Regions from separate parts of the Lysinibacillus sp. C5.1 genome, predicted to be linked through region 1. Evidence: riboswitches for the same ligand, from Rfam matches in the RefSeq annotation. Region 1 holds a riboswitch; each other region holds the start of a gene.
The links. Region 1 has a riboswitch for cyclic di-GMP ahead of I5435_RS20050 (methyl-accepting chemotaxis protein). Riboswitches for the same ligand answer to the same signal wherever they lie in the genome.
Positions count from the first base shown of each region.

Region 2: another riboswitch for cyclic di-GMP. It lies ahead of I5435_RS18270 (NPCBM/NEW2 domain-containing protein); the one in region 1 lies ahead of I5435_RS20050 (methyl-accepting chemotaxis protein).
Region 3: another riboswitch for cyclic di-GMP. It lies ahead of I5435_RS15875 (hypothetical protein); the one in region 1 lies ahead of I5435_RS20050 (methyl-accepting chemotaxis protein).

Region 1 covers NZ_CP066226.1:4,061,398-4,072,644, forward strand. Annotated here, with positions in the region: gene I5435_RS20025 (M23 family metallopeptidase) at 1-847, shown strand, start outside; gene I5435_RS20030 (methyl-accepting chemotaxis protein) at 1,397-3,091, shown strand; gene I5435_RS20035 (hypothetical protein) at 3,163-3,855, opposite strand; gene I5435_RS20040 (sodium:solute symporter family protein) at 4,029-5,522, opposite strand; gene I5435_RS20045 (SDR family NAD(P)-dependent oxidoreductase) at 5,547-6,299, opposite strand; gene I5435_RS20050 (methyl-accepting chemotaxis protein) at 6,289-8,037, opposite strand; cyclic di-GMP riboswitch class I at 8,145-8,230, opposite strand; gene I5435_RS20055 (hypothetical protein) at 8,456-8,650, opposite strand; gene I5435_RS20060 (YehS family protein) at 8,884-9,381, opposite strand; gene I5435_RS20065 (alpha/beta-type small acid-soluble spore protein) at 9,576-9,770, shown strand; gene I5435_RS20070 (MFS transporter) at 10,169-11,247, opposite strand, start outside.
Region 2 covers NZ_CP066226.1:3,709,747-3,720,993, forward strand. Annotated here, with positions in the region: gene I5435_RS18235 (S-layer homology domain-containing protein) at 1-15, opposite strand, end outside; gene I5435_RS18240 (3-hydroxyacyl-CoA dehydrogenase) at 495-1,394, shown strand; gene I5435_RS18245 (hypothetical protein) at 1,488-2,126, opposite strand; gene I5435_RS18250 (AraC family transcriptional regulator) at 2,317-2,766, shown strand; gene I5435_RS18255 (ABC transporter ATP-binding protein) at 3,077-3,763, opposite strand; gene I5435_RS18260 (ABC transporter permease) at 3,765-4,799, opposite strand; gene I5435_RS18265 (PDDEXK family nuclease) at 5,037-6,035, opposite strand; cyclic di-GMP riboswitch class I at 6,309-6,395, shown strand; gene I5435_RS18270 (NPCBM/NEW2 domain-containing protein) at 6,601-11,247, shown strand, end outside.
Region 3 covers NZ_CP066226.1:3,236,753-3,247,999, reverse strand. Annotated here, with positions in the region: gene I5435_RS15880 (valine--tRNA ligase) at 1-1,947, shown strand, start outside; cyclic di-GMP riboswitch class I at 2,072-2,173, shown strand; gene I5435_RS15875 (hypothetical protein) at 2,261-2,662, shown strand; gene I5435_RS15870 (bifunctional folylpolyglutamate synthase/dihydrofolate synthase) at 2,804-4,096, shown strand; gene I5435_RS15865 (bifunctional folylpolyglutamate synthase/dihydrofolate synthase) at 4,093-5,358, shown strand; gene I5435_RS15860 (hypothetical protein) at 5,774-6,418, shown strand; gene I5435_RS15855 (Maf family protein) at 6,517-7,110, shown strand; gene radC (RadC family protein) at 7,143-7,814, shown strand; gene I5435_RS15845 (rod shape-determining protein) at 8,504-9,523, shown strand; gene mreC (rod shape-determining protein MreC) at 9,537-10,448, shown strand; gene mreD (rod shape-determining protein MreD) at 10,448-10,972, shown strand; gene minC (septum site-determining protein MinC) at 11,002-11,247, shown strand, end outside.

The DNA.
Region 1 (11,247 bases):
TCCATGGCACTTTTTAGCGGCTATCGATCAATATGAGCGTAATCTTCAATCCGTTCGTAAAGATATCCCGAAACGAGATGGCTTCATCGCCATTCAATTTTCTGATGAATATTGGTCAGGTGCATTAAATCCTGTCAAGGAAGATACGATACCTGAAACAATCAGTTATTTTGGTGGAATGGGACTGGATGGCAACGGTGATGGTATTGCAAGCCCTTCAGATGATGTAGATGTGATCTTCTCCATGGCCAGTTATATAAGTCAATTTGGTTCTACAGATGAAGACTTTAAACTTGCTTTATGGGAATACTACAGAAGTGAAGAAGCCGTTAATCAAATCGTCACGATTTCCACTTTGTATAAACATTTTAAAACGACTGAGCTGGATGCCCATACATTCCCGATTCCAACACGCTCTGATTACAGCTATAGAGGTACTTGGGGTGATAATAGAGGTTGGGGAGGCAGACGAATCCACGAGGGAACTGACATTTTTGCTGGCTACGGGACACCTGTACTGTCCACTTCCTATGGTGTAGTCGAAGTCAAAGGCTGGAATCAATTCGGAGGTTGGCGAATTGGTATTCGCGATAACCATAATTCTTATCACTATTATGCCCATCTTGGGAGCTATCATAAGGACATAAAGGTTGGAGATGTTGTAGAACCAGGGCAAGTACTCGGTTATGTAGGCAGCTCGGGTTATGGAAAAGAAGGCACATCTGGAAAATTCCCTCCACATCTTCATTACGGCATTTACAAATTTAATGGTCGAACAGAATGGGCATTTGATCCATATCCATCTTTATTGCAATGGGAACGTCAAGCAAAAAAAGATAAGCAGTAAAGAACTAGGCAACCGCTCCATTCACAGCGAAATCAGATGGATACCTCTAAAGACAAGGCAAGAGGCTGGGACAATAGCTATTCTTGCTTTTACAATAAATTAAATTCACTAGTTGTTGGTAGCGGAGGCGGTGAATCCTGCTCAGAACAGCACACAATGTAAGACGCGGGTTGCGGCTTACGGTGCTGAGCGGAAAGCACCGCCGTAGCGGGCAACAACGGCATAGCAAAAAAGTGTTAGATTGATTAGGTTCATCTAACACTTTTTCTCTTTTATCCCAGCCTCTTGCAGTTTTTTGATATCCTCTATAGAACTTGTGAAAAATTGTATAGTATTGTCAAATTTATTTTTTCTAAAAACACCATGACAATAGGTAATTAGATACACACCTTTAGCAAACAGACAAAAATATTTGAAAAATATGAATTAAATTATGCCAAAAAACCTTTTTTAGTATTTTCAACAAAAAAATTCTACTTTTCTTTTCAAATAGTAATAGAATAAATAGAGTAGGATAAGTTTTAAAGAAAAAGCTAAAGGATGGAAAAAATGAATCGTTTATTTCAATTTAAAACAATTAAAGCACGTTTATTAAGTACATTTATTATGTTATTAGTATTATTTGCTTGTTTTACTACGTATACTTATTTTTCTAATACAAACATGGAGAAACAGGCTAAAGTCCTCGTTGAAGAAGATTTAATTGTGTTAACTGCAAGTAAAAATCTAGCAATGTCTACGAGCGTCCGATTATCTGCCGCCTTAAGTTATGTTGTATCCGGTGATGAAAAATACATAGAGACGTTTAATGAATACCGTAAAATTGCTGAAGATAATAACCTTATCGTCGAAAAGTATGAAAATACGCCCGAACGGGAAAAACTCGTAGAAATGGCTCGTGAATGGAGCAACCGAGTAAATAGTGAAGTATTTGAAGTATATAAGCAAGGTGATAAACAATTAGCGTTAGAAAATTTAACAGCTATCAATCATCTTGTAACTGAAGTGCGCACTGGCTATGAAGAAGTAGCTGATAAACGCGCCGAAGCCATTACGAAGGTCGGCAACGATGTCGTATCCACTAGTTCAAGCAATAATACCGTTGGGGTCATTGTAAGTATTATCTTATCAGTTATAGGAATTCTTATCGCTATTTTTACAGCAAGTAGAATTTCTAAACCGATCTCTGTAGTTTCCCATCATATGAGGGAATTAGCTGATGGGAATTTACGCAATGAAAAGTTTTCCGTTACCCGTCAAGATGAAATTGGTCACTTAATGCTTTCTGCCAATGACCTGAATGAAAAATTAAAAGATACAATCAGCTCTATTCATAATGTATCTGAAACAGTAGCTGCAAGCGGTGAGGAATTAGCGCAATCTTCTAATGAAGTTCAGACAGGTACGGAACAAATTTCCTATACCATGCAAGAGCTTGCGACTGGAACAGAAACACAAGCCTCTACAGCTAGCGATTTAGCTGAAACTATGACAACGTTCCAACGCCATATCTATGAAACAACGCAAGAAGGCATTGAGTTGAAAGAGCATTCGGGGCAAGTACATGATTTAACAAACACAGGGAAAACATTAATGGTTCAATCTACACAACAAATGGCAACTATTAATGACATTGTGTTAGATTCCGTAAAAAAGGTAGAAGGTTTAAACGAACAGTCTGCTGAAATTTCAAAATTGGTTTCTGTAATCGATGAAATTTCTAACCAAACGAATTTGCTTGCTTTAAATGCTGCCATCGAAGCGGCACGTGCAGGAGAACATGGCAAAGGCTTTGCAGTAGTTGCCGATGAAGTGCGTAAGCTGGCAGAACAAGTACAATTCTCTGTGACAGATATTTCAACAATCGTTCATCGCATTCAAAGCGAAACAGGCAATGTCACAAATTCCCTTCAATCTGGTTATGAAGAAGTAAAAAAAGGAACAGCACAATTAAATCAAACGAATCATACATTCGATCAAATTTCTCAAGCGATCGAGGATATGAATAACAATATTAATGTGATTTCAAATAACTTAACAAAAATTTCCCAACATTCCGAAGCGATTAATGGCTCGATTGATGAAATGGCTTCTATTTCACAAGAATCCGCTGCTGGTGTTGAGCAAACAACGGCCACTGTTGAAGAAACAGCTGCAACAATGGATGAAATTTCAAAGAGTGCCAATCAATTAGCTGAAATGGCTGAAGAGCTAAACACACAACTACAAAAATTCACACTTTAATACAAGGAAAAAGCTATCCGAATGTCTTCGTGATAGCTTTTTTATTAGGCTAGATGACATCTAGTATAGGATTATTGCCAATGTCGGATAGGTACTCGCTCTAATTCATAGTGCTTGATAATAATACTGACCTTTTGATACCATTGTTCACACAACGCCATTGCTTCGATATACGTATCATCTTCTATTGAAATGCCATCCTCTTGTTCTAAAAAGATATACTCTATAATTGGATCGCTTAGATTGTCTACCACCATTTTTAAAGCTAATTGGGACACTTCCTGTTCCTCACATGCTTCTTCCTCAATCTCCGCTTCTTCTACTAAAACATGATGGTCCCCCGCTAGTAAAGAGTCATTAAACAAACCATTACTAGTTCTTGCCACAATATGACCGTCCTCTACAATCGCTACCTCATAAATTTCATTAAAACGGACTTCTTTCTTTACTACTTCTGCTTCCCAATCTTCTTTAACTGCCAGTATAAGTGTTTTGGATTGCTCATTCAGTAATAATGCATGTAAAGCATCACTTGCAATGATGCCATGGGTATGAGGGATATTCTTTAACTCTTCTTCACTTGCACTTTTACGCTCCGCCATTATTCTAAAAGTATGATATTTCCATTTAATAAAACGTATTACGCCAATGATGACTAAGGTTATGCCAATTAAAAAGTACAATTTTTTTATGAATTCAGCATCCATTGCCATTGCTAAAAACAAATATATCGTACCTAACAATACTAGAAAGATTGTTTTCATTATTATCCCACTTTCAACAAAATAATAGATAGGGAAAATACATCTCTATAGTAGAAATCTTATTCAGCTATCTCTCTTTTCATGCTTCATTTTTGGATAATAAAAAACACGAAACACTGGTATCCTCAAGTGTTTCGTGTTGTTGAACAAGTCTTTTTAAGCTAACACAGAGCTTATTGTTGTTTCACTAGCTCGTCCTTACTGCCTACATTATCTAATGTTTTATCTTTTTCAATTTTATGCATATCTAGCACATGTTGTGAAGGTGGCACAAGCAAACTGACAATCACAATCGTTATACCTGAAATAACTACTCCAGAGAAAACAGGTGCCTGCCATAATTCGTTTATTAAACCTATAAAGCCTTCAGACTGTATGGATAAACTAGGTACAAAAGTTAGTGTTGTGATTATATAATAGATCAGCCCGACCGATATACTTGCCCAGACAGCTGGCGTACTGACCCGCTTCCAAAATGGACCTAAGACAATTGGCCAAAAAATCGTCACGAATATTACGTCCCAAGCTAAGTAAGCTAAATCAATTACTTTTTGAAAGCTAACAGCCAAGATTAAGCCTAATACTGCACTGCTTAAAATCACAAGTCTTGAAAATCTCAATAAATTTTTAGGATTAGGATTACGATTAATAAAGTCTAAATAAATATTCTTTGTGATAATACCAGAAGTTGCAACATAACATGCGGCAACAGTCGACATTCCCATCGCTGCCATTGCTGTTAAAAAGATTGCAGCTAAAAGAGGAGGAAAGTATCCTTGTGCAAATGCTAGCATTAACGTTTCTGGATTTGTGCTATTAGGATAAATTGTTTTAAAGGCTTCACCTAACATGCCAGGAATCCAACTAATCGCTATAATAACGATACCAGCTATAATCATACTGCGTTGTGCTACTTTTGGACTTTTCGCGGCGGCTACCCTTTGACCTAAGTCAACAGCAGGGATATCACCAAGCGCTAATACTAGATATAACGTCCAAAATTCAGCTCCTGCCTTATTAAACAATTCACTTATATTCCACCACTCCGGATTAAACGTCACATCAGGATAATAAATAAACACAAAAATGGTAATACCTAAAATACCAGCTACTGCTAGCGCACCTTGTACGATTTCTGTGTAGGCTACAGCCCATAAACCGCCAATTACAGAATACAGTGCTGTTAACGATACAAATAATAATGCTGCTGGAACAAAATCTATTTGTAGCAATTGCTGGATAATATACGTTCCACCAACCGTTAAAGCTGCTGCATTAAAGATTCCAAAGGCGATAGCCATTACAATCCCTGTGTAAGCTCCTAACTTTTTACTACCATATCTTAAGCCATAGTAGTCTGCTAATGTCCATCCTTTTAATCTTCTAAGCGGTTTGGTCCATATAAGCGCACCAAGAATCATACAGGTCCCTAAACCACCCATCGTCGCTGATCCCTCAAAGCCGCCACTCGTATAACCAGAACCGACAGCTGCAAAAAAGAACGGAGCGGCTAATAAAGCCGCAATTAAACTTCCCGTCACAACTGAGAGAGGCATGCTCCATCCGGCTACGATTAAATCTTCTGCCGTATTAACGCGTTTATACCCCTTATAACCAATATAATAAATAAAAATTAAGTACACGCTAAAGATTAAAATATTCAACATTTTTATTGCTCCTTAGTTCTTACATTATCCGTTCATCACTACTCCACCATTAGGCGTTAAAATCTGACCTGTATAGAAATCAGCGTTGTCAGAGGCTAAAAAAAGTACACTTTTTGCGATTTCCTCAGGTTGTGCCAAGCGTTTTAATGGATACTTTGCAGATTCCTCTTCAATATAGTTCTCTCCAAATTCTTGTAGGATATCTGTGAGTGTCCCACTAGGAGCTACAGCGTTTACTAAGATGTTGGGCGCTAATTCTCTTGCCAAAGCTTTCGTAAATGCATTAATGCCGCCTTTTGCAGCTGAGTAATGCGTAAACTCTTCACAACCTAGACTACCAATATCTGAAGAAATATTAATAATCTTGCCTTTGTTTCGTTCCTTCATTCGTTTCGCTGCTTCTCGGCAATTATAAAAACATCCATAAAGATGTACTTTAATCATTCTGTCCCATTGTTCGTCTGTTAAATCTAGCACGCTAGAAGCTTGTGCAAATCCTGCATTATTTACAAGAATATCAATCTGTCCTAGATGACTATCCATGTATCGGAACATGTCCTGTACTTGATGAGAGTCTGATACATCAGCACGGTATTTATAAGCTCGTACACCTAGCTTTTCAGCCTGTGCTCGCACTTCTTCTGCTTCATGATCGTCACCAATAAAGTTAATCAATACATTGGCACCTTGTTTTGCGAATGCAAGTGCAATTGCTTTTCCGATGCCCTTACTAGAACCAGTAATCAGAACATTTTTTTGTGCTAAATTATTTTCCATTTTCATCATTCTCCAATTTGAATTTTGCTACAAGCGCTTGTAATTCTTGTGCTGTTATTCCTAAAGAAGAAGAAGCCTCTTTCACTTCTTGCATCGTCGTTAATTGTTCCTGTGTCGCTTTTGACACATTAGATGAAAACTCTGATGAAAGCTCCGCTGATTGTTTAATGTTATTGACAGACGCTGCAACTTCCTCTGACGAAGCAGAAATTTGCTGAGAGGCTGCTGAAATTTCACGAATTTGACTAGCGACTTCTTCCGATGATGTAAGAATTTCTTTAAAGATTTCCCCTACTTCATCTGTATATTCCATACCTGCTTTTACATCTGCTTTTCCTTTTTCCATCACGACAATGGAAGCATTTGAATCGGATTGAATCGTACTAATTAGATTGTATATTTCTGTTGCTGATTGCGAGGATTGCTCTGCCAACCTTCTCACTTCATCTGCTACCACTGCAAAACCTTTACCATGTTCTCCTGCTCTTGCTGCTTCAATAGCTGCATTTAAAGCAAGTAAGTTAGTTTGATCCGCAATTGCTGTAATAAGACTCACAATATCGCTAATTTTATTCGTATTAACATGTAAGCCATTAATGGTTTTGCCAATTTGTTCTACTGAACCATTAATTAGCTCCATTTGGGATATAACTTGTTGCACGACTTTATCTCCACGTTCAGAAGCAAGAGATGCTGCTATAGATGATTCGGCAGCAGTATTTGCTGAGTCAGCTATTTGTTGAATACCTGTTGCTGTTTCTTCCATAGCTGCAGCAGTTTCTTCTGTCATCACCATAGATGCTTCCGCATTCTCATTTATACGTTTCATATCCTTTGCAATATCGGTAGAACTGTTAAACGACTCTCCTGCATTGACAGTTAACTGACTTGCAGCAGAAGAAACATGATTAGATGTATTTCTAATATTTAAAATAATATGTTGCAAATTGGTAACCATCGTTTGAATAGATTGCGATAAGTTCCCTATTTCATCTTTTGTAATTTCTAATTCAACTTGTTGCAATTCACCATTTGCCACTTGATTTGCAACATCGACTACTTTCTTAAGAGGTTTTAATAGTCGATCGATAATTATGTAAAGTAAAATTAGTAAAATAATCAAACCAACAACTGCGATTGCAATTTGTTTTGTCATACTTGTTTTAATGATTGTATTTATGTAATCTGCGGAATAATCAATACCTAATAAGGCAATCATTTTGCCATTATCATCTTTAATAGGAGTAAATACTGTTCTCCAAGCACCAAATTGATCTTCGAATACGTTCGTCACTTCAGACTGATTACTGTCAATTGCACGCTTAGCTGTTGCTACATGTTCATCTGCTAAATCTTCGAAAATCTCACCAGCTTCATAAACCTCATTCAAGTTGGATGTATACCCTATCGGATTAACACCTTTATCTTTCATATCCCAAATATAACTCCAGCTCATTATCCCCTGTTCTTCCTGAATCATATCTAGCTGTTTTTGGAGATTTTTAAAATCGGGATTACTTTCCCCTTTTTCAGTTAATAAATGTTTTATCTGATCACTATCGAGATTCATAGCTGTCAATATACCAACACTTTTTAACTCTTGTTCCAAATCTACATTCATTCTTTTGTTAAGCTCACTAATACTTTGCGTTGTGACGATAGAAATCAACATTAAAACAATAATTGAAACTGTAAGTAATAATTTGTTTTTCAATGAAACATTTTTTAAAAATTGCATAGATAATTCCTCCTCTTTATATTTTATAGGTCAAAAAAAAATAACCTATTTCAAAAGAAATAGGTTATTAAAGATAAAAAAATAATAAATCCCAATAACTACTAATCTTTTGCAACCCAGCCATCATAGCGTTATCTGCCTTAGACCTGTAGCTTTGCGTCTCTACCTTTCAGTAGATTTGCCCTTATTTCTCCTCAAATTAACATAATAGTAAAAAATAATCAATACAGCTTCCAAAATTACTATTTAGTCCATGCTCTTATTTTACTACTTATGTACAAACAATGAAATAATTACTATGTAAAAATATTCTTCTTTATTGTAAAAAGTCCTGACAAAAAATAAGCAGCGACAACGTAAACATACGTTATTGCTGCTTAAATTTCTGATAAACACTTACCCCTAAATGTTTATTCAATTATGCAAGTTGTGTTACGAGTAAGACAGCTGGAATAAAGGATAATGCAAAAACGCACATATACCATACAGAAGTACGGCGTAATGAAAAACGAACTTTTTTACGTTCTGCATAAAAAATGTCTAACATAACAGCAACTATTAATGGAATACTAATGCAAGAAATAGCAATTAAAATAAAATCAAAAAATATCATAAAAAGCACCCCTCTATTCATGAACATTTCTTTTCCATTTGTGACAACTTTGTGTCAATTTCATTGTACACAATTCCGTCACATTTATCAACTGTTCAAAGAAAATAATGGTGATTTTACAATTTATTTTTTATTGCTTTTATTGTTATTATGTACTTCATCCAATACAAACAAAGGCGGGACGCTTACTGTAGGTAAGCATCCGACCACAATTCACTTTAACAATTTAATACTTAATCTCTATATTTATATGTTAAACCTTTTAAAAAGTTTCTCACAAAGCGATCGCCACATTCTTTGTAATTACGATGACTAGGATTTCTTAAAATCGCGCCTAACTCACCTTTCGATACTGTTACGCCACCTTCATATAAAATATCAAGCATATCTTCCGTTGTTAAAGCCATTGCAATTTTCACTTTTTTCAAAAGCATATTATTTGGGCTTTCTTTCCCTGTAACCGGTGGTGGCCCTTCCTGTGGACCTTGTTTTGATTGTTGAGGGCCACGTTTAAAAGTAATTAAACCATTTAAAAATGCCTCTACCATTTTGTTATTACATTTAATGTAATTCTCTGGGATATCTTCTTCATCTTCTTTAATTTTGATAAGCATGTTTAATACATCCTCTTTAGTGTATTTCATACCACCAAGCTTAAAAATTTCTACCATATCCGTATTTTTAATATCTAGTGCATATCGTAAACGAATCAAAATATCATTATTCGTCATAGCAAAACCTCCTTGATTTCCTTGCAAAATCTGAATTTATAAGAGCCAGGCTTTATTATAACAGAGTAAATTGTATTTTTAGCTAGCTTTGCAATTATTCCTCGCCTATAGTATGTAGATTGCACATTTCCTTGTTTTTAAATGTATGAAAATCAAACTGCCGACCATTCTAATAGCACAAGGAGGTGAGAAAAATGGCTAATAAAAATCGAAGTTCCAATAAACTTCAAGTTCCTGGTGTACAAGAAGCTGTTAATCAAATGAAATATGAAATCGCACAAGAATTCGGCGTACAACTTGGGCCAGATGCTTCTTCTCGCGCGAACGGTTCCGTAGGTGGAGAAATCACGAAACGACTTGTAGAAATGGCTGAAAAAAGACAAAAATAAAAGGTGCCAGGCACTAAAACAATTCAGAATTGTTTTAGTACCTGGCACTTACTTTCTTGCCCCTTTTATCATGACGAAGATGAATACTAATAAAAGAATAAGTAATGCACCTATAATTACGTATCCGACCATACTTGTTATTCCCAAAACACTAATACTCCTTCCATACATAAAGTGGAACAAAAAATTTACCAATATAGTACCGCTATATTTCCACTTTAGTTTACCTATTTAAAATACCCTTCTACTTCTATTTCTTCAACTAAACTGCTCTATTAGTATAATAAATTTAACAACTAGAGCTTTCTATTCATTCACAGTAATTTCATTTTTTCCGATAAATACAATTTATAAACTTTTATTTTTAGATTGTGGCTCTCATTTTCAATTCCACACCTTTAGATACTACGCTTTTCCTTAAAATACAGCACACCAAACAAACCAATGATGGAGAAAAGAACTGGCACTATAAAACCATAGTAGTAGCCATCATCTACATAACCTGAAACAGCTTGAAAATGATCTAATAAATAACCAAAAATAATGGGCAACAAAACGGCACTTAAAAAGCCTCCTGTATTGGCAAATCCCGAAACTACACCAGCTTCGTGTAAAGGGAATGATTGCCGTACAGCCGCAAATGTTAATGCACTTGCTCCATACCCAAAGCCGATGATAAAAAATAGTACCAACAGCAAGAAAAAAGCTGGATGTCCATTGCATATAAGAAACGTAAACCAACTAAGTAAAACAATACTATGCACGACAATATAAGGCCTTTTAATCGTATCTAGCCTGCTAGCCAGCCAACTAGTTAGAGGAGCTCCGATTAGTGCCCCAATAAGACCAACCATAATCAATTGGCTTGCATCCGAACGTGTCATTTCATATAAACTCATTCCGTATGGTACAGCCCAGGAACTGATAAATCCTACATAACCTCCTACTACGCCAAAATGACAAAAAAATAGAGCCCATGCTTGGGGATTGGTAAATATTCTTTTCAGTAATACGGATGTTTTATCACGTTGTTCTTCATCGGTTACAAAAATTTGCTCGTTGATAAAGCGTGTTTTAGGCTTTTTTACAAGTACAAAATAAAGGACTAGGCCACACAGGGTCAATAGTAGTCCTGCGCTACAAAAGGCCATCCTCCAACCTAGTAAATCAATCCACGTGGAGAAGGGGACTGTCGCCAATAAAAACCCTAGACTTCCAGTCATACCTGCCAGACCAATTAAACGTACAAACTCCTTGCGATGAAACCATTGTGCCAAAATAAGCACCATATTAACCCAAATTGTTGCATCCCCTACTCCAGTCAGTATTCTCGAAAAAAATAGCATAAGTGCATGTGTACTAAGACTATAAATGATTGTACCGATCCCCGTAAGTGTCGCCCCTAAAATTAAAAAAGCATTAGGGCCGTAACGATCAGCCAAAATCCCCATTGGTACTTGTAAGCTTGTATATACAA
Region 2 (11,247 bases), 350 kb from region 1:
AATCGTTTTCTTCATTTTTCTTTCCCCTTTCAATTCATAAATTTAGTGTACTAAATCATCTGTTAACAAATCTATAAATATATGTAAAAATTATTCAAAATTATAATAAAGTCCTATATTTCAAAAACTAAATTCACCGTCTAAATAATTAGTTACATAGGTCTAATTAATTAATAAATTTATTCACTAAAGGGATAACTACTCATCTTGTATAGTCCTTTCAACTCACGATAACAACCTTTGTACAGTACTCATCTAGTATCAGAGACCTCTATCTAAAAAAAATGGTAGCGCCGTTATTTTTATTCCCCATCAGCACATACTTTAAGGAGATAATTTTTTATAGTAATCAGACATATTTTTATATCATTATAATAATTGAGTTTATTATTTGATTTTAGTTCGTTGGAAGCAGTACTATGGGAGTGTAACAAGGAAATCATTTTGTAACAAAACTATTATATTGATGTAACATTATCAGAGGAGGAAGTCAGATGAATTATCAAAATATTACTGTAGCAGGAAGCGGAGTTTTAGGAAGCCAGATTGCTTATCAGTCTGCTTTTAAAGGATTTAACGTTACTGTATACGATATTAATGACGAAGCTTTAAAAAATGCGCAAGAGCGTATTACAAAGTTAAAACCATTGTACCAGCACGATTTAGGTGCCACACAGGAAGAAGTGGATGCTGCTTACGCTCGTCTATCATTTAATAGTGATTTAGCAGATGCTGTAGCAAATGCTGATTTAGTTATCGAAGCTATTCCTGAAGTTGTAAAAATTAAAACTGAATTCTACACAAACCTTGGTAAAGTTGCACCCGCAAAAACAATTTTTGCTACGAACTCATCGACTTTATTACCTAGCCAATTTGCAGAAGCAACAGGGCGTCCAGAGAAATTTTTAGCATTACATTTTGCTAATACTATTTGGGTAAACAATACTGCTGAAATTATGAAACACCCAGGTACAGATATGAAAGTATTTGATGAAGTGGTGGAATTTGCACGTGCAATCGGCATGGTACCACTACCTTTATATAAAGAACAGCCTGGCTATATTTTAAACTCTTTATTAGTGCCATTTTTAGATGCAGCAGAAATGCTATTAGTGAAAGAAGTAGCTGACCCTGAAACAATTGATAAAACATGGATGATTGGTACTGGCGCTCCTCTTGGACCATTTGCTATTTTAGACGTTGTAGGTATTAATACAGCCCATAACATTGTAGAAGCAAAAGCTGCCGCTACAGGGGATGAAAACATGAAAAAATTAGCTAACCTATTGAAAACAGAGTATATCGATAAAGGTAAATTAGGACGAGCTACAGGTGAAGGCTTCTACCAATACCCTAACCCAAGCTTCGCTAAACCCGATTTCCTAAAAAGCTAGTGCCTGTCACTCATACAATTTAAGCCGTAACATGTCGCACTTAGCGCATGTTACGGCTTTTTTTAGTGCCTGTCACCCACACAATTTCACCATTTATCGATTTAATACTTTTCCCTGAGCACTCACTATTTTAATGTCATATGTACGCTTCTGTGATTGCTCATTTCGGTTTTGAAAATTAATTATTTCATAAACTGTCTCTTCCATCTCCAGCGCTAATTTTTCCGCGTCTTTCTCAGAACTATCTATTGTCGTTTGGATAGTAATGAAAGACTGGTGATCCGTCGTTACATGTTTGAATACTGTATAACTTTCAAGACTTTCCACAATCGTTTTAATAAAATTGGATACCCCATTATCGAGATTGATATCCTCTTCATCCCGTGAGGTTAGTTCCCAGCGTTCAAAAACAAGCGTATAGTCCATAAATGGAGAGTTTGCTATTACACTTTTGGCAATCGGTTCCATATCCTTTGTTACCAAATTAAAATAATCTTCGTCCGCAACAACTTGTAACACCAATTCTTTCTTTGGTGTCGTTTTCACATCTACTCCAACATATATTGCACGCAACTTATCTTTCAATGTAGCCATACTTAATTGTTCTTGACTAACGAATGAACCCTGCCCTTCTTTATTTTCTGAAGTATCGGCTGCTAAAAGCCTATCGACAAGGTTAAAAGTAACTATAGCTACTAGCAATACACCAACAAACATTACTATTTTTCTCAACATGCATTCCCCCTAATTAGAAGGTATGACATAGAAAACATAAAAAATGCCATCATCCACATAATGGGTTCTTGCAAATTTGCTTTGAATAATAGAATACGGAAGAATTAAAACATTTCATTACTTTTAAAAAAGTTCTTGAGAAACATTTTTAATCATATTACCTTAGCTAAAGAAGGAGGACGATACAATGAAAATCACAATTGAAGAATTACCCGCTTCAAAAATTGCCTTTTTTAGAAACGTTGGTCAATATGGTGAACGGCAAAACAAAGGGTTAATGGAGTCTTTTAAACAATGGGCACATTTAAATGACTTGTTGAACCAATCAGCCATATTCGGCATAGCGCAAGATAATCCCGAAATAACACCTAAAGAGCAATGCCGTTATGATGTTGGCATAATGATTCATGATAATTTCCATGTGTCAAAACCTGCACATGTTGGTATATTTAGTGGCGGGAAATACGCTGTTTTCTTGCTCGACCATACTAAAGAAGCAATCAGCACATTTTGGAGCACTGTCTTTTCAGAAATCGAGCAACATCAGCTAATCATGAGACAAGAACCAATAATTGAAAGATATACGTCGCAAATGATTGATAATCATTTATGCGAAATATTAGTTCCGATTCAGTAAAGTATTCGAATTGACTTCTCAGGATTAACGCTTACTGCAAAATAAGAGACAGAGGAAAGATGTTCATAAATTTTTTATTATGCGAACTTAGCCATTAATGCTTTTGCAAAAATAAAAAATTAGAAGTGTTCACTAGTAGTTGGGAGCGAAGGCGATGACTCTAGTTCAGAACAGCACACGATATAAGACGCGAGCATTCTGCGCGTTATCGACGGTCGCGAAAGGAAAGCACCGCCGTAGCGGACAACAACGGCGCAGCAAAAAAGTGTTAGATTGAAGCTAATCAATCTAACACTTTCTGCGCATTTTTTTAATTTACATTTTGCAAAATTTTACCGTCATTCATTTTAATGACTTGGTCTGTATACATAAGCATTTCTTCATCATGTGTAACCATTAACGTCGTGATATTTAATGTTTTAGTAAGATTTCGAATTAACTCCATTACGTCCTTCGACCGTTTCGAATCGAGACTTGCTGTTGGCTCATCTGCAAAGAGCACTTTCGGTTTATGAATAATCGCTCGGGCAATCGCAACTCGTTGCTTTTCCCCACCTGATAATGAAGAAGGATAGGCATTTTTGCGATGATCCATCCCTACTAATTTTAAAATACGCTCTACCTCTCTTTGCTGCTCGTGTTTCTTTAATGGCGTTTCAGATACTTCCAACATCAGCAGGAGCTGTTCTTCTACTGTAAGAAACGGAACTAAATGTGCAAATTGAAAGACAAAGCCAAATTTACTTGCCCGTACTTGTCGAACTTGATCTGCACTTAATGTCGTCATGTTTTTCCCTTCAAAGATTACCTGCCCATCGGTTGTAGGTTGCAAACCTGCTGCAATCGTTAGCAAAGTACTTTTACCAGAACCTGAAGCGCCCACTAATGCTGTTACTTCACCTTCCTTCAGGGTCAGGTTAATGCCTTTTAATATTTCTTCCTGCACTTCACCATTTGTAAACGTTTTTCTAACATTCTCCATTGTAAATTGTGTCATATTAGACCTCTCCTTGTTGTATCGCTTGTAATGGTTGAATTTTTTTAATTTGGATCCCTGAAATGGTAGCCCCGATAAATCCAATAATAAGGAATACAATCGACAATTGCGTTATTGTAGCAAAACTTAAACTAAATGGCATTCCTTGTGGTGCAAACTGATTAAAAACTTGGCTTAGTGTAATAGATAGCACCAGAGAAATCGCAGTAATCACAATCATTTGTGTCCAAATCATTTTGAATAACTTACTTGTTTTTAAACCAATTGCTTTTAAAATACCGTATAAGCCAATCTTCTGAACGTTCATCATATAGAAAAAGATTGCAAACAGCATGCCACTAATGACAACTAAAAACCAGACAATCATATTAAGAGACATTTGTTCTGCGCTATAACTCGGTATCGTATTTAAAAAATCACTTTTTGAAAAAGCTTGTAATCCTGTATACGCTTGTGAGGCATCCCCATCTGGTGTAAACACTAATTGCATTTCTTTAACTCGATAAATTTCTTGGTAATCCTCCATACTAATATAGGCTACTGGCGCATGGCTATATTTCTTTTGTTCAACAAAATCTTTTACAATAAACTTGCCACTAAACTGATTGTTCGTTACTGTATCGCCTATCTGTATACCTTTATCCTTTAATGAGCTATCTAAAATAATTTCTTCATGTTTAACATTTGCAAATAACGGCGAATCGGTAGCTGTTACAAATGCCACGCTTTGTTGCTTTCCTGCCTTATCATTGATAAAGCCCATTTGAATAGAAAAGGCAACAGCATCTTTTTGTTTGCTTAAAATTTCATCTTGGGTACTGCTATCTATTCTAGACAGATTATATGTTTCATCTGCATCTTCATTCATGTAAAACTGCCCCGCTGGCAAATCTTTAATAAGCGCAGCATTGTCTTGCGATAATCCATTTGCCAAACCCGAAATAATAAAGGTTAATAAACTCACCAGAAAAACAATCGAACCTAAAATCACAAATCGCACTTTATTTTTCTTCATTTCTTTTAAAGCTAGGTTCATTTTAAACCCCTCCTATTTCTTTTTACATTCTTAGAATATAGAGTCAACATGAACACAACATGAACTGAAAATGAACGGAAGATGAACTAAACATTACAGTTCAATATCGCTGCCGCTTGCTATTCAAACAAAAATAAAAAACCTCCTACGCATAATGACGTAGAAGATTGTGTAAATGGTGATGGAAGCTCGTTAACCGCGGTAACGCTAAACGGCTAAAATATCGCTCCTAAAATGTTACAAGTAATGTTTTTGAATTACTCGCATTAATTTATTGGCATTTTCTTCACTAATTGAGAACATCGTTTGTCTAAAGTTAAAACCTTGTCCACAAATAGCTTTCATTTCAGAAGCACTTAATGGACGCTTTAATTTACAAAAATCTTGTAAAGGTGTATTTGTCTCTGCATTAGTATAGCCATTATAATCTTGCTTGTTATATTTACCGGAACCTTTTCCGTATCCTACAATGCCAGCGCCGCTTTTATAAAGAAATACAATATCGCCCTTTTGAATCTTTTCTATTTTTTCTTGCCATCCTTTATGATAAGCCGCTGCTTTCTTTTCATCTAACATTTCGTCTGTCGTTAGTGGATTATTGGTATGATTCGTGTTTAAAACGTAGGCGCTACTCTCATATTCTAAATAACTTTCAATTGGCGAATACATATTAAACTCAATATAATGTTCACCATTGACTTCAAATATCCAGTAGACAATGGCATCAATAGTCAAACCATTCTTCTTCCAATAAATAATTGCTTCTACCGTTTGTTGGTCTAAGCCATTTGTCATAACAATGAAATGTTGCTTATTATTAAACATCTCTTGGGTAATTTGATTACTTGCGTCTTTATCAAAATACTGCTTATGGGCATCCATTAACGATATATTACCTTGGCTATATTTGAGGTATTTTTCATTGAGCTCATCGTAACTACTATTGCCGAATAATTGACCATATCTCAATACTTGTAGCAAATTCTCTTGATTTGAACCCCATCTTTTCAATTCAAATATATATAAATCGCCATCTTTATCAACTGCTAAAATATCGGGTTCTTCTTGTCTTGGACGCTCGTTAAATATTGTCATTAAATCTTTGCTAGAAATAAAATCTTGCAGATGTTTAGATACTAACCTTTCTAAATCCTTCTCTTTCCAACCAATCGCATCAAGACTCACTCTTTTTACCTTTTCATAATCCCAGGAGGACTTATTTAATTTATATAACATGTAGTCCATTTCCTTTCATTAAATAGTATCAAATCTATTATTTCACCTATTGTAAATATTTTCAATATCAGTACCCATGACATAAGTAGTTTACAGATAAACCATTTTTCTCTTACTAAAGTCTTTTACACATAACAAATGAACCACCATTAAATGACATTATTTTTCGCCCAATAAAAAAAACCTCGCCATTTTACCCGAATTATAGGTGGTAAAATATAGTGCAAATTGTACTTTGGCAATGATTTTCCTTATGCTATTCTTTATTGTAGAAAATTGAATAGGCAAACCTAAAGAAATTTAGGGACGCAAAGCTATAGGGACTAAGGTTTTTAATAACTATGTCTGCCAGTTGCCGAAGAGTACATACTACTTTTTGTTTAGTAAGGACGTAACACACAACCCACTGATAATTGTATATTAATATAATTTACGAAAGGCATTTTTTAGTGCTATTTATTATAATGTGGGATTTTTTATGATTGCCTTATTTAAAATAAAGCTACTCTTTTTTGAGTAGCTTTTTTATGTACTCTGTAAGAAAAATGCATAAGGAGGAATTTAGATGAAAGTAGTAAAGATTGTAACAGTATCTGCCCTTGCTTTAAATTTAGTCGGTGGTCCAATGAATGTTTTAGCCACTGAAAATCCAAGTGGAGATATAGTTAAAACTTCAGCCGAAGCTCGTACTAATTATTCCATCGCTTCGGTGAAAAAATTTGAATTGTACGGAACAGATATTTTAAAAGCATACGATGACGTATTTAAAATAGCGAGAGCAAACATTCAATCGATTACGAACAACGGCGGAAAATATGGAAGTTCTACTATAGATAAAGCGATTGATGGTGATATGAACAGCCATTGGGAAACAGGGAAACCCAATAGTACCTCCTTCACTAATGAAGTGATCATTCAGTTCCATGAAGCATCTACATTAAATCGAATTGTCTATGCAGCTCGTCAATCTTCTACAAAAGGAAAAGGTTTTGCACAGCAGTTTGAAATTTATAGCTCCACTACAGATACAGGCGATGATTTTACACTCGTTTCATCAGGACAATATACAGGTTCTACTGGAGATATCGTCGAAATCCAATTCAATCCTACAGAATTTAAACGACTAAAATTTGTTTTTACGAAAGCAAATCAAGATTGGGCAAGTGCATCCGAGTTTCAATTTTATAAAGAAGATCCTGTCTCTGACAAAATGGCGACACTCTTTACAGATAGTACAATGAGCGCTGTAAGTGACAAATTCAACACCATAGATGCTATCAATCAATTAGAGGTCGAAACCCAAGGCCACCCCTTCTACGCACAATTCAAAGAAGATATTGACAATGCGAAAGCACTGCTAAGCAATGAAAAAATTACAGCGACAACTGCACTAACTTCGTCATTTAGCCATTATGCCAACGAAGCGTATTCAAAGTTATTTAGAATGGATAAGGCAAACATTAAAGAAATTACCAACAATGGCGGACACTATGCGAGCGCCATTATCAAAAATGCCATCGATGGCGATGTTCATACATATTGGGAAACAAATAAAAGCAACACAGCTACATTCTCAAATGAAGTAGAAGTTGAATTTATAGAACCTGTTACATTAAATCGTATTATTTATGGAGCAAGACCTTCTGACCGTAAAGGCTTTGCCGAGGAATTTGAAATTTACGCTTCCCAAACGTCAAAAGGCGAAACCTATGAACTTGTCTCAACAGGTAAACATAACATGGTCGCAGGATTAGTAGAGGCAAAATTTGCACCGACGACATTTAAACGGGTGAAATTTAAATTCACTAAATCCAATCAAAATTGGGCAACACTTTGTGAATTAGCCTTCTATAAAGAAGATGCATTAAACGATAAAATGGCGCAGTTATTTACTGACGGAACGATGAATACAGTTTCCCCTGCATTCAACAGCATCGAACATATTAACGCATTAGAAGAAGAAGCGAAAACACATCCACTATATGCTACTTATAAAGACAATATCGAATTAGCTAAAAAAATAATGAACGGTGAAGTGGTTACAGAAGGAAGAATTATAGTAGCCGAGCAACACGGGGATATGGTCAAACATGCCAATCAACAATTGAAATTCGGCTTCGGTAACAATTTACAACCAACTGGCCTTGCTGCCCAACCGGGTGATCAAATTACCGTTTACGTTGACGCATCAACAACTGGTCCGTTACCACGCTTGGCATTTTCACAACAAGAAGGTGCTTGGAATAGTTGGCGACAAGGTGTCAGCTTAAAAGTCGGTAAAAACGTCATTACTGTTCCTGCCATCCCTAAAACTTCTTATAATAAGAAGGCCGTTACACCTGGTGGCACAATCTATATTGAAAATCCTTATACAGCGGAACAGCAAGGTAAAGCACCGACCTTAAGATTCGAAGGTGTTGAGAGAATTCCATTTGCAACAAAGTCTACAAACGTAGAGGAGTTCAAACAATTTTTAATCGACTATAAGAAAAAAATTGATGAAGATATAGCGAAGCATCCAAATGTTGAAGATCGCAAAGTGCTTGATATTGTAGAAGTCGTTGGTGACCATTTATTTTGGACAGGTACTGCAACAGGTGCTTACAAAACCTATATAGAAAATGGCTATAGCCCACTCCAAACCATTGAATCGTATAATCGCCTTATGGACGAATTATTTAAGTATTACGGTTTAGATGGGCGCAGTGAAAAACATGATCCAAAATTAATAAGAGAAAACGTACGACTTGCACAGCCTTATGCGTACATGTATGCAGCTGGCGATCATATTGGCACACTGGATGATGTTGTGGCTGATATTTTAGTTCCGATAGAAGAAAAAGGCGGTTCATGGGGGCTTATCCATGAAATCGGTCACCGTATGGATATAGGTGTACGAACAATCGGCGAAGTAACAAACAATATGCTTCCACAGCATATGTCAGCACTTTACGGGAAAATCGATGGACGCATTCCATATGAAGCGAATGTTTATAAAAACGTATTGAAAAAAAACACAAAAGATTATAACGATCAAGGTTTGTTTGAAAAACTAGCCGTTTACTGGCAACTTGAAATGTATAGCCCTGGCTATTGGGGAAAATTAAACGCTCTTTACCGCGAAAAAAATGTCACGCTAACAGATGGCGAACGTTCTAAACAACAATATTTAGTCGAGTTTTCTTCTGAAGCGCTCGGTTTAGATTTAAGTGAACACTTTGCTCGTCATGGCTTTGTCGTAACGGACGAAACAAGAGCAAAAACAAGTAAGTATCCAAAACCAGATAAAAAAATATGGTATTTAAATAATAGTGCGGTCGACTATAAAGGGAATGGTTTGAAAGGAAAAGCAGTAAACGTAACATTGGCATCAAACCAAGCTACCAAAACAAATACGCTCTATTTATCCGTTGATAAAGAAAAGCAAGATGACTTTTTAGGTTATGAAATTTTTAGAGATAATGAATTAATCGGCTTTACAAGTACTCAACAATTTATCGATCAACATATCGATAGTACAAAAAATTACACGTACAAAGTTGTTGGCTATGATAAACAATTAACTGCACTTCAACCAGTAGAAGTAAAGGCATTTACCCCTACCCTATCTATTGAAGATAAGGTTACAGTCAAGCTACATCAAACATTCAATCCTATGGATTATGTTAAAGCAATTTCCTATAGTGGCAAAGATATCACGAATACGGTCGTTATTAAATCGAACACAGTAGATATGACAAAAAAAGGAATCTACGAAGTTGTCTATGAAATCAACGATGAAGGCATCCAAGAAACAAAAACTATGACTGTCAATGTTGTAAGTGATATGCAGTATATTTCTGATATGACAGCTAGCTCTGCCAAAGTTGGTTGGGGTTCATTACAAAAAGATAAATCTGTTGCAGGTGGCACCATTACGTTATTAAGACAAGGTGTTGAGGCAACGTATGCCAAAGGACTCGGTGCACATGCAAACGCAGAAATCGTATATAACATAGAAGGTAAAGGCTTTACCTTCTTTGAAAGTTACATCGGTATTGATCAAGTTTCAAAAGGCAAAGCTTCATCTGCCACGTTTGAAGTTTGGGTCGATGGCGAGAAAAAATTTGAAAGTGATGTATTCAAAGCAAACACAGATCACGGCTACATCCATATCCCTGTTACAGGAGCAAAGGAAGTAAAGCTCATTACAACAGATGCCAATGATAGTGGCAATTCTTCAGACCATACGATTTGGGCTGATGCTAAGTTCGGTAAAGACTCGAGTCAACCTACTTTAACGCTACCTGAAGATTTGACGATGGTGAAATTAAACAGTGATTTCGATTTACTAAGCGATGTAACAGCAACTGATATCGAAGACGGTGATGTTAGTAATCAAATCCAAGTCACTGCCAACGGTTTTAATACGAAGAAAACAGGTACTTACCACGTCGACTATACCGTAACAGATAGTGATCATAATGTCGTCACAGCAACAAGAACTGTCTATGTTTATAGCGACGAAAAATTCGCCTCTGACATCGGTTGGCAATCGGCACAAACTGCGTATAGTACCGTCAACAAAGACAAAGCATCATCAGGCGGTTCAATTAAAGTATTAACGAATGGTGAAGTAAAAACTTTTGCCAAAGGTATTGGTACGCATGCGAATTCTGAAATTGTTTACGATTTAACAGGCAAAAACTATGATTATTTCGAAACACTTGTTGGCATTGACCGCAACATAGCTGAAAACACTAACTCTAGCGTAACATTTAAAATACTTGCTGATGGACAAGAAGTATATAACAGCGGCGTGATGAAATATCAAACAGAAGCAAAATTAGTAAGAGTTCCACTTGCAGGTATTAACGAGTTAAAACTGATTGCACATGACTCTGGCAATGGTAATGCATCCGATCACGCTAACTTTGCTGATGCTAAGTTCTATGTATCAAACGGGATACCAGAACTAACAATTGCAAAATCAATCGCAACAAAAGTTGGAACACCTATTACCATGAACGATAGCTATGTGGCAACTGATGCTGAAGATGGCGATTTAACATCTCAAGTACAAGTAACAGGCTTAGATCAAGTAAACTTCGATCGCGCTGGCCGCTATGACATTACGTATACGGTTGTCGACAGTGATGGCAATAAAGTATCGAAAAATCGCGTTATTTCGGTAGTTAACATGGATGATTATCATTACTTAACTGATTTTCAA
Region 3 (11,247 bases), 820 kb from region 1:
GTTCACCCGAAAGATGAGCGTTACCAACATTTAATCGGTAAAACGGTTATTTTACCAATCGTGGGCCGAGAAATTCCTATCGTAGCAGATGATTACGTTGATATGGAATTCGGTACAGGTGTAGTAAAAATGACACCAGCTCATGACCCGAACGACTTTGAAGTTGGTAATCGTCATAACTTAGAACGTATTCTGGTAATGAACGAAGATGGCACAATGAATGAACTTGCGGGTAAATACAATGGTATGGATCGTTTTGAATGCCGTAAGCAAATTGTTGCCGATTTACAAGAAGCAGGTGTCCTAATCAATATTGAAGAGCATATGCACTCTGTAGGACATTCTGAACGTTCTGGTGCAGTTGTAGAACCTTATCTTTCCGCACAATGGTTCGTTAAAATGCAACCACTTGCAGATGCCTCTTTAGAACTGCAAAAAGACGAGGAAGGTAAAGTTCACTTCGTTCCATCACGTTTTGAAAACACATATTCTCGTTGGATGGAAAATATCCGTGACTGGTGTATCTCTCGCCAATTATGGTGGGGACACCAAATTCCTGCATGGTATCACAATGAAACAGGTGAAATTTACGTAGGTAAAGAAGCGCCTGCAGACGCAGAAAATTGGACACAGGATGAAGATGTGTTAGATACATGGTTCTCATCAGCACTATGGCCATTTTCTACAATGGGTTGGCCTGACGAGGCAAATGAAGAATATCAACGTTACTATCCAACAAGTACGCTTGTAACAGGATACGATATTATTTTCTTCTGGGTATCTCGTATGATTTTCCAAGGTATTGAATTTACTGGACAACGCCCATTCAAAGATGTATTAATCCACGGATTGGTACGTGATGGCGAAGGACGTAAGATGAGTAAATCACTTGGTAATGGTGTGGACCCAATGGATGTTATTGAGAAATACGGAGCGGATTCACTGCGTTATTTCTTAGCAACAGGTTCATCTCCAGGCCAAGATTTACGATATACAACGGAAAAAGTAGAATCTGTTTGGAACTTTGCTAATAAAATTTGGAATGCTTCCCGTTTCGCACTTATGAACATGGATGGAATGACATATGATGAAATCGACTTAACTGGTGAAAAATCAGTAGCCGATAAATGGATTTTAACGCGCTTGAATGAAACAATTGAACGTGTGACTTCATTAGCAGAACGTTATGAGTTTGGTGAAGTAGGTCGTGAACTATATAATTTCATTTGGGATGATTTCTGTTCTTGGTATATTGAAATGGCGAAACTACCGCTGAATGGTGAAGATGAGGCTGCTAAGAAAACAACTCGATCTATACTAGCTTACGTATTAGACCAAACAATGCGTCTATTACATCCGTTTATGCCATTCATCACAGAAGAAATTTGGCAACATTTACCTCATGAAGGTGAGTCAATTACAGTGGCAGCATGGCCTACTGTGCGTACGGATCTTCACTTTGCTGAAGAAGCAGACAATATGAAGCTCCTTATGGATATTATACGTTCGGTGCGTAATATTCGTGCGGAAGTTAACACACCTATGAGCAAAAAAGTACCGTTGTTCATTTCTGCTAAAGATAGTGCAACAGTTGCTACTCTTGAAGCGAATAAAGCCTACTTAGAAAAATTCTGTAATCCTGAGCCGTTAACAATTGGTGAAGGCTTAGAGGCTCCGAGTCAATCAATGACGGCAGTAGTAACGGGAGCAGAGCTATTCTTACCGCTTGTAGGTCTTATCAATCTAGAAGAAGAAATCGCTCGTCTAGAAAAAGAACTAGAAAAGTGGGCGAAAGAAGTGAAGCTTGTCACTGGTAAGCTGTCCAATGAAAAATTTGTTTCAAAGGCTCCAGAAGCATTAGTAAATGCTGAACGCGAAAAATTAGCGGATTATGAAGAGAAACATGCAGTAGTATTAAAACGTTTAGAAGAATTAAAAAACATGTAATAGCATAGTGATTTGAAGAAACAGCAGATGGCGAAATAGTCATTTGCTGTTTTTCTTTTTATGCATCAAAAGTTATGTATTGAGTTAGGAAAAAATATATAGTATTATCTATTTTAGTTAGTATAATAGATAAAGGCAAACTATCCGAAAGGGTAGGACGCAAAGCCTAGGGTCTAAGGTGAAGAGAAATGAGTATTTTTCAAACTATGATCGCCTGGTTACCATTAAATGAAATTTTTATTTAATTTTATGGCCATTCTATGTTGAGTAGAATGGTCTTTTACTTTGAATGCAAGAATAACGGAGGTTTATTATGTCAGGAAATATTGGAACAATTGTAGTGAAAGTAAACAAAGCTTGTGATGATTTAGATTTTGTGAGCGCTAGGGGAATTATAGAAGCAAATCTTTTAAAGTTATCGGAGGCTAAATATTATCGACTATTAAATGCAAGTGGACGGGTTCTTATTAAACATATTTTAGCGGATAATAAGGGACAAAAAGATACGAAGATTTCATTAACACGTACAGATTTACTAGTGATAAATAAGATTAATGAGTATTGTTCAAATTTTGATATTTCGATGCTGAAAAGAACATTAAAAAATTCGTTAGAACTAGTGCAAAGATCGGATGTTATGCCACTCTTAAATAATGATGCAAAAATAATTTTAGATGATATGGGAGCGCTATTAGGCATCCATCAATTACAATAATTTGTTGTTTATTTGAAAAAAATTAGTTAAAAACACACAAATGATCACTCCTACAGTGGTTTTCTGTGTGTTTTTAAATTTGTATCAGAATTGTTTGTGTGCCAGTCACCCTTTATACTGTAGTGAAAGGGAGTGTTTCTTTTGTTTACTACGATAAAAGCATGTACAGATTTTATTTTTACATTAAAGGCGATTGATCATAAACGTGAACCTTTAGTCATGATGCGTGAAGTATTGGCGCGTTTAGGGGACCCGCATAACAAGTTGCGCGCTATCCATTTAGCAGGTTCCAATGGCAAGGGGTCCACCGTAAATGTACTGAGAGAAATGCTAGAGAATGCAGGATATCGGGTTGGTGCTTTTACTTCACCACATTTAACACGTGTCAATGAACGTATGACCATCAATGGAAAACAAATTCCGGACGAGCAATTTTTACAGTATATGAATAACGTAGCTTCAATCATTGAGGCAAATTATAATGGGGACTATCCAAGCTTTTTTGAGGTCGTCACACTTATTATGTTCCAATATTTCGCACATGAAGAAGTGGATTTTGCGTTAATTGAAACTGGGCTCGGTGGAAGACTTGATGCGACCAATGTCATAACACCACTTGTATCCATTATTACAACGATTTCTTTAGAGCATACGGCCTTTTTAGGCGATACATATGCGAAGATTGCTTTTGAGAAGGCAGGTATTATTAAAGAAGGTGTACCCGTAGTGGTTGGTGTTAAAAATAAAGAAGCACTTGCTACGATTCAAAAGGTTGCACATGAACGTCATGCTAGGTGTCTTGTTCTAGGGCATGATTTTAACGTGATTGCACAGGAGCAGGAGATGGGCATGCAATCATTTCATTATCACAATGCGCATCTTGACCTCACAGATATTCAATTAAAAATGGCAGGGGCGCATCAAATCGCTAATGCGAGTCTGGCTATCACAACGATGGATTTATTACGTGAAAAAGGGCTTATTCATTTATCCGAAGAGTCAATGCGCCAAGCGCTACAACACGCACAGTGGGCAGGTCGCTTTGAACAGTTCCCTAATAATATTGTATTAGATGGTGCTCATAACTCAGAAGGAACTGCCGCATTGATTCGAACATTACAGAAGGTCTATCCAAATCAACGCTATCGATTTATTTATGCAGCTCTTTCTGATAAAGACCATGCCAATAGTATTGCGTTAATGGATGCAGTAGCAACTTCTATATCTTTTACACAAATTGGACTACCCAATGCCATGCCAGCTGAACAGTTAGCGATGTTATCAACGCATCAAGACAAACGATATAACAAAAATTGGAAATATATAGTAAGTGAAGTCATACAACATAAGGACCAACAAGATATTGTTGTGATTACAGGTTCGCTGTATTTTATAGCTGAAGTTCGCCAATGGATACAGGAGGGAGCACAATGATTCCTCAGTTCGATGATTATAAGAAAAAATGGGCTTTAACTAGTGATGATGTAATTAAGCCAGGGCTTACAGCGATTGAAGAAGCATTGGCACTTGTAGGGAATCCTGAAAGAACATTGCAAATTGTGCACCTTGCAGGCACGAATGGCAAAGGCTCAACATTAACATTTTTAGAGTCAATTGCGCAGGAACATGGCTTAAAAGTAGGCAAGTTCATGTCTCCATGCATTTTGAATGTGCATGACCAAATTCAAGTAATGCAACAACCTATTTCAGCACTAGAGATGGATCGCGTTTTTCATCAAATGAAGAATGCGGGGCTTAGCGGTAAACTAACGGATTTCGAACTTTTAACTGTCGCAGCGTTTTTGCATTTTGTCCATTGTGATGTCGATATTGCATTAATCGAAGCGGGTATGGGGGGCTTACTAGATAGTACGAATGTAGTGCAACCTATTGTCTCGATTATTCCGAGTATAGCGCTAGAGCATACAAAATTTTTAGGTCCAACTATTGAAAGCATTGCACAGCATAAAGCAGGGATTATTAAACAGCATCGACCAGTTGTAATCGGGGATTTACCTTGTGAAGCAAAGAACATTATTGAGAGAGAAGCTAATGCAAAGCAAGCACCTGTTCTAGAGCTGAACAATCAATTCCATATTGTGCGGATGCATGACTATGAGAACTATAAAAATGAGACTATGGACTTACATATCACAAATCTTACACGTCATATGAAAGGACCTCATCAAGCGAATAATATGGCATTAGCCATTACGGCATTTTTAGAAGTTGCGACTGCGCTAAATGTAGCAATCAACGTGGCAAGTATACGCCAAGGTATTGAAATGGCAAGCATTTTAGGACGATTTGAAGAGGTGTTGCCATATATTATTTTTGACGGTGCGCATAATCCAGCTAGTGCAGAAAAATTGGTAGAAACGGTTCGCCAAGCGTTTCCTAATGAGTCTATTACCTTTGTTGTCGGCATATTAGGTGATAAGGATGTAAAAGGAGTTTTGCAGTACTTAGAGCAAATTAGTGAGACATTTTATTTTGTTGATTTTGATAATCCGCGTGCGATGTCAGCACAAGATATGTTGGCATTATGTCATGCCCCGCAAAAAGCAATTTTGCAAAATACAATTCCATTTTTACAACAGCAATCAGAGAAGAAGTGTAGAACAATCGTAACCGGCTCTTTATATTTATTAACAGAAGTGCGCGGTAGCTTGCTTGACGGAAGCGGACATAGGTAGTGACAACTGTTTTTCCACTCCTGCGTGCGATTTAGATAGGGGATTGCTAGAAGGATAAGGATAGTTACTTGAGCAACGGCTTGTCAATTGCTTTCAGTATGTTACAAAATCGCCATGCAAATTATAGGTTTCATTAGAAAGGTAAAGTCAACTCAATAATGGGTTGACTTTTTTATTTTTTTATCACTTATGTAAGTTCATGCCAACAATCACACTCTAGTGAGGCGTAGGCAAACACTTTATATAACAAGGTAAAAAATATAATGTGGAACCTCACCAATTTCTATTAATGGTAATGCATTAAATTAGCATTTAAGCATACTCTCTAACATATACTTATATGAAATAACAGCTGATAACAGTGTCGTCTTTTTTTATGTTCGTTTTGATAGTTGAAGGAAGAGGTGATGAAGGTATGAAAATAGTTAGTCATGTAGTGAGAAAACAAGTAGTGCGTGCAATGCTAATTGGTGGTATTGTCGGGCTTTTTGGTGTTGCAGTTTTTTTAGGCGTTCTCCAAGCTAGTACCCAATTTTCTTTAAAAAAGGAAAGTGAAGTAGCGAAAAACGAAACTGAAACAGAGGCAGACTCCGCAACAATTCCGACAACAGGCGGTACTGCAAACTCAACTATGTTTTTTGCAAGTCAAGCGGGCGTATTTTCTAATTATGCAAGTGCAAGTACATTTGTCTCTGAACATCCGTCATTGCAAGAAAGTGCAATTGTAGAAGTAGAGGGCAAGTTTTATGTATGGACAAGTATAGTGAACGAAGAAAGTGAGTTAGTGTTTTTAAAGGACCCACCAACATTTAAAAAAGTGTTTAGTGTTAGTGGTGAAAGTTGCAAGGAGGCGACAATTGCTGAAGTGATAAAAGTATTAGCTGATAAAAATACGACAAAATTAAATTTTAAAGAGGCAACGAAGGATTCCACTCTTCCTGCTGATTGGCAAAGTATTGGCAAGGCAGCAACCTCTATTTCTAGTGATTTAAATATCGTGCGTCTCCAAATATTTGCACATTATAAGTCCAAAAATGCTTGTCTTCAAACGAAATTCTAAGTCGAATAGTTAGCTATATGAGTGTTATCTTGATTTTTTGAAAATTTTCAAAAACCGTATTCTCCGTTATGATAGAGAGAAGGAGGAATGGTGAAATCATGTTTGAAACAAATCATAAATTAGTACTTGCTTCTGCATCACCACGACGAAAGGAACTGCTTGCTATGTTGGACCTTCCGTTTGATATTGTAACAAGTGATGTAGAAGAGACAAGTGTAAAAGCAACAACTATGCAGGATTATGTAACAGGTGTGGCACTGCTAAAAACACGAGATGTAGCTAAGAAAGTGCCAGCAGCAACGATTATTGGCGCCGATACAATCGTCGTTTTTAACAATGCGTTACTGCATAAGCCAAAAACACGGGAGGAAGCTATTTCACACTTATCTCGGTTATCAGGCAAGCGTCATACGGTGATGACAGCAGTTGCCATCATTGAGCCGAATGGTATAGAAACAACATTTGTAGAAGAAACAGCAGTTATATTCCATACTTTATCACAGGAGCTTATAGAAGCTTATGTAGCATCTGGAGACCCTTATGATAAGGCGGGCGGTTATGGTATTCAAACAGCGGGAACCCTTTTAGTTAAACGAATTGAAGGAGATTATAACAATGTTGTCGGCTTACCACTTGCAGCGTTGTTTGCGCAATTGATAGCGAAGCATATTATTCAATTTGCGAAGGAGTGAAGCTATTGCCAACAGATGTTTTACCAAAAACGATGATTCGTGACGTCAATATGGCAGATCGACCACGTGAAAGACTACTTCGTCAAGGTGCAATGAGCTTATCGAATCAGGAGCTATTAGCTATTTTACTAAGGACAGGTACGAAGGAAGAATCAGTTCTTGCACTTGCGAATCGTGTATTAAGTACATTTGAACGTTTACACCATTTAAAACATGCAACTATTGAAGAAATGATTGCCATTAAAGGGATAGGGGAGGTAAAGGCAATTCAAATTTTAGCTGCTATAGAGCTTGGCCGGCGCTTGTCTCAAAAGCAAAATGATGACAAGTTTACCGTTCGTTCTCCGCAAGATGCCGCAGCATACCTTATGCCAGATATGACCTCTCTAAGTCAAGAACATTTTGTCGTCCTTTTCCTTAATGTCAAAAATCAAATTATGCATAAGCAAACGATATTTATCGGGAGCCTAAATGCTTCTATTGTGCATCCGAGAGAAATCTTCCGTGAGGCTGTCAAGCGCTCTGCCGCTTCTATTATTTGTGCGCATAATCATCCAAGCGGTATACCTACCCCAAGTCCAGAAGATATTGAGGTAACGAAACGAATTCAGGAGGCTGGCTATATTATTGGCATTGAATTACTGGATCACATCATCATCGGCGACCATCAATTTATTAGCTTAAAAGAAAAAGGTTATTTTTAGTTTTAATAAAGTAAAGGCTTTCCTACATACGTTTGTGCATTGAAATGTTGTTGAATGAAGGAATGGGCATGTCAACTCCTACGCGAAGTGAAGGCAAGGGCGTTAACATTCTCCATAAGCGTGTGCAATAGGTAACAGGACAGGTACGAAGAGGAAGTGCAACGAACCTAAGAAAGCGCTTGACGCGGCTTGTTGGTTTTTTCATTCAGATACATCATAATGCGCATTGAAGTTATTTGGACAAGCTTAAGCTCTGCATATATTTGCAGAGCTTTTTAGATTTCTGCAGAAGGTCTCAAAGTCTTTAAGTGGTTGTAAATACTTCCAAAGAAGATATCAGTTTTTAAAAGATAAAATTTTTATAGTATAATCTAGAAGTAGTATAGTTGTAGCAAATTTAAAAGTGGGTTAACTCAAAACGAACCTTTTTAATTGGATGACGTTATTGTATTCATAGAAATATCTATAGCATTCACAAAAATTGGTAGCCTATAATGCGTTGTCTTACATGAAAAAAAATAATATGCTAATCTATACGTACTATTTTTAGTTTACGAGGGAATTAAAATAGTAAGTTTTCTGCAAGAAGCGGTATGTGGCACTACAAATTCTTGCATTTATCCGTTATAATGAACGGTATGATTTTATGTCAACGATAGTATGGCTTAAATAGAAAGGGAGTACACAATTTGTTTGGATTAGGTAGTAAAGATGTCGGGATTGACCTTGGCACAGCGAATACATTAGTTTTTATTAAAGGGAAGGGCATCGTTTTACGCGAACCTTCTGTAGTAGCAAAGAATACAAAAACAGGAGATATCGTTGCAGTTGGTAATGATGCAAAAAATATGATTGGCCGTACACCTGGATCTATCGTGGCGATTCGTCCGATGAAAGATGGCGTTATTGCTGATTTTGATATTACAACAGCGATGATTGAATATTACTTAAAAGAAGCTTGTAAAAATTCTGGCGGTAATTGGAAAAAACCGAATGTAATGATTTGTGTGCCATATGGTATTACATCGGTTGAGCAACGCGCAGTTATCGATGCCTCTCGCCAAGCAGGTGCAAAAGAAGCGTTTACAATTGAGGAGCCTTTTGCAGCAGCTATTGGAGCGAACTTACCTGTTTGGGATCCAACAGGGTCTATGGTAGTTGATATCGGTGGTGGTACAACAGAGGTAGCAGTTATTTCTTTAGGTGGTATCGTAACAAGTGAGTCTGTACGTGTCGGTGGGGATGCAATGGATCAAGCGATTATTTCATATATCCGTAAATCGTATAACTTAACGATTGGTGAGCGTACGGCTGAAGCAGTAAAAATGGAGATTGGTACAGCATTTGCTGAAGGTCCAGATGAAAAAATGGAGATTAGAGGTCGTGACCTATTAACGGGCTTACCAAAAACGATTGAAATTTCATCTAAGGAAATTTCAGAATCATTGCGTGAAGCGGTATCGTCAATTATTGACGGTGTACGAAAAACGTTGGAACAAACACCTCCAGAGCTTTCTGCTGACGTTATGGAGCGAGGTATCGTGTTAACAGGTGGTGGCGCGTTATTAACGAACTTAGACAAAGTTATTAGCCGTGAAACCAATATGCCTGTGTTTATTGCTGAAGATCCATTAGATTGTGTAGCTATTGGGACAGGTAAAGCATTAGATCATATTGATTTAATTCGTCAACAACAAGTAAAAGGGTAAGGAGGTTTAGGCAATGCCACAGTTTTTTTTCAATAAGAAAGTAATACTGCTACTTGTGGGCATGGTTTTTCTTGTGGCATTGATTAGCTTCTCATTACGAGATCGGACGAATGCAACTTTACCAGAGCAAATTATTAAAGATACAGTCGGCGTCGCACAATCTATTGTTGCGAAGCCGGCAAATTACATAACTGGTATTTTTAATAATATTGACTCCCTCTTAAACACGTACGAAGAAAATAAACGTTTAAAAGCACGCTTAGAAGATTTTGCAGCTGTACAAGCCGAAGCATTGGTTTTAAAATCTGAAAATGAAAAGCTAATGGAACTTTCTAAAGCGGAAAGTTTAAAAGCTTTTAATCCAATTCAAGCAACGGTTATTGCTAGAAATCCTGACCAATGGGAAGAAAAAATTATTTTAGATAAAGGTTCTTCTCATGGGGTAGAAAAAAATATGGCAGTTATGACAGCGAAAGGGCTAGTTGGTAAAATCACGCTAGTAACCCCTTTCACATCTGAAGTAGAGCTTTTATATACAAACAATCCTAACTACCGTGTTTCCGCGATGGTTTTAGGAGAAAAAGAAGCATACGGTTTAATCGAGGGCTTTGATAAAGAACGAAATGAACTCATTATGAAGCGAATCGATTCTAGCTTAACGGTGAAAGAAGGAGAAAAAGTAGTTTCTTCTGGTCTTGGCGGTATTTTCCCTAAAGGTGTACCAATTGGAGAAATTACAGAAGTAAGTACAGATGATTTTGGCTTAACCAAAATGGCTTATGTAAAACCATCTGCTGATTTTTCAATTTTAGAAAATGTTGTGATAGCTAAACGAACATTGACAGTTATTGATGGTTCAGATGGTGACGCGACAAATGTAGATTTATCAAATCCACAAAAGGCTACTGTAGAGGGGGAAAAGTAATGGTTCGATTTCTCATTCCCTCTGTTGCAGTATTGCTATTTTTACTAGAACCAGAGTTTGCTATGCTTTCACCGATTGAAGTAAGTGGACATATCTATTATCTAGTACCCCGATTTTTAATTTTATACTTAATATTTATATCCATCTATTACAGCCGTCAACGTGCGGTAATGTATGGACTTTTTTTTGGTGTCTTGTATGATGTGTTTTACATTGATATTATTGGATTATATTCGGTACTCTATCCACTTATTTGTTTTTTAGCAGGGTCTATCGTGAAAATAATTCATCAGCACTTAGTTGTGACCACAACTATTTCAGTTGTTTTAGTAGCAATTTTAGAATTCGTACTCTATCAATTCTTCTATCTAATCGCTTTTACAACAATACCGTTAACGGAATTCTTACAATCACGACTACTACCAACAATCATTGCTAATACATTATTTTTAATGATTCTTGGTTGGGCCTTCAAGTATCTAATTAATGCGCGTGTCTTACAGAGAGCACGTGAAGTTTCTTAATAACAAGAGCAACGTGAGGTGAGGCATTCATGAAAAAACAATTAGTTAATATGAAGGGAACAAAGGACGGTTTTGTTCTTCGTTTAGACGATCAATGTTCGTATGCCGATTTAGTAGAAGAGCTAAAACGAAAAGTTTCAGAAGGCGGTATCGATGGCAAGGTGGATGTTCAATTACATTTAGGCTATCGATACTGTTCTGATGAACAAGTAAAAGAGCTAGTAAAAATTGTTCAAGAATCGGAACAGCTAATTGTAGCAAAAGTGCAAAGTGAA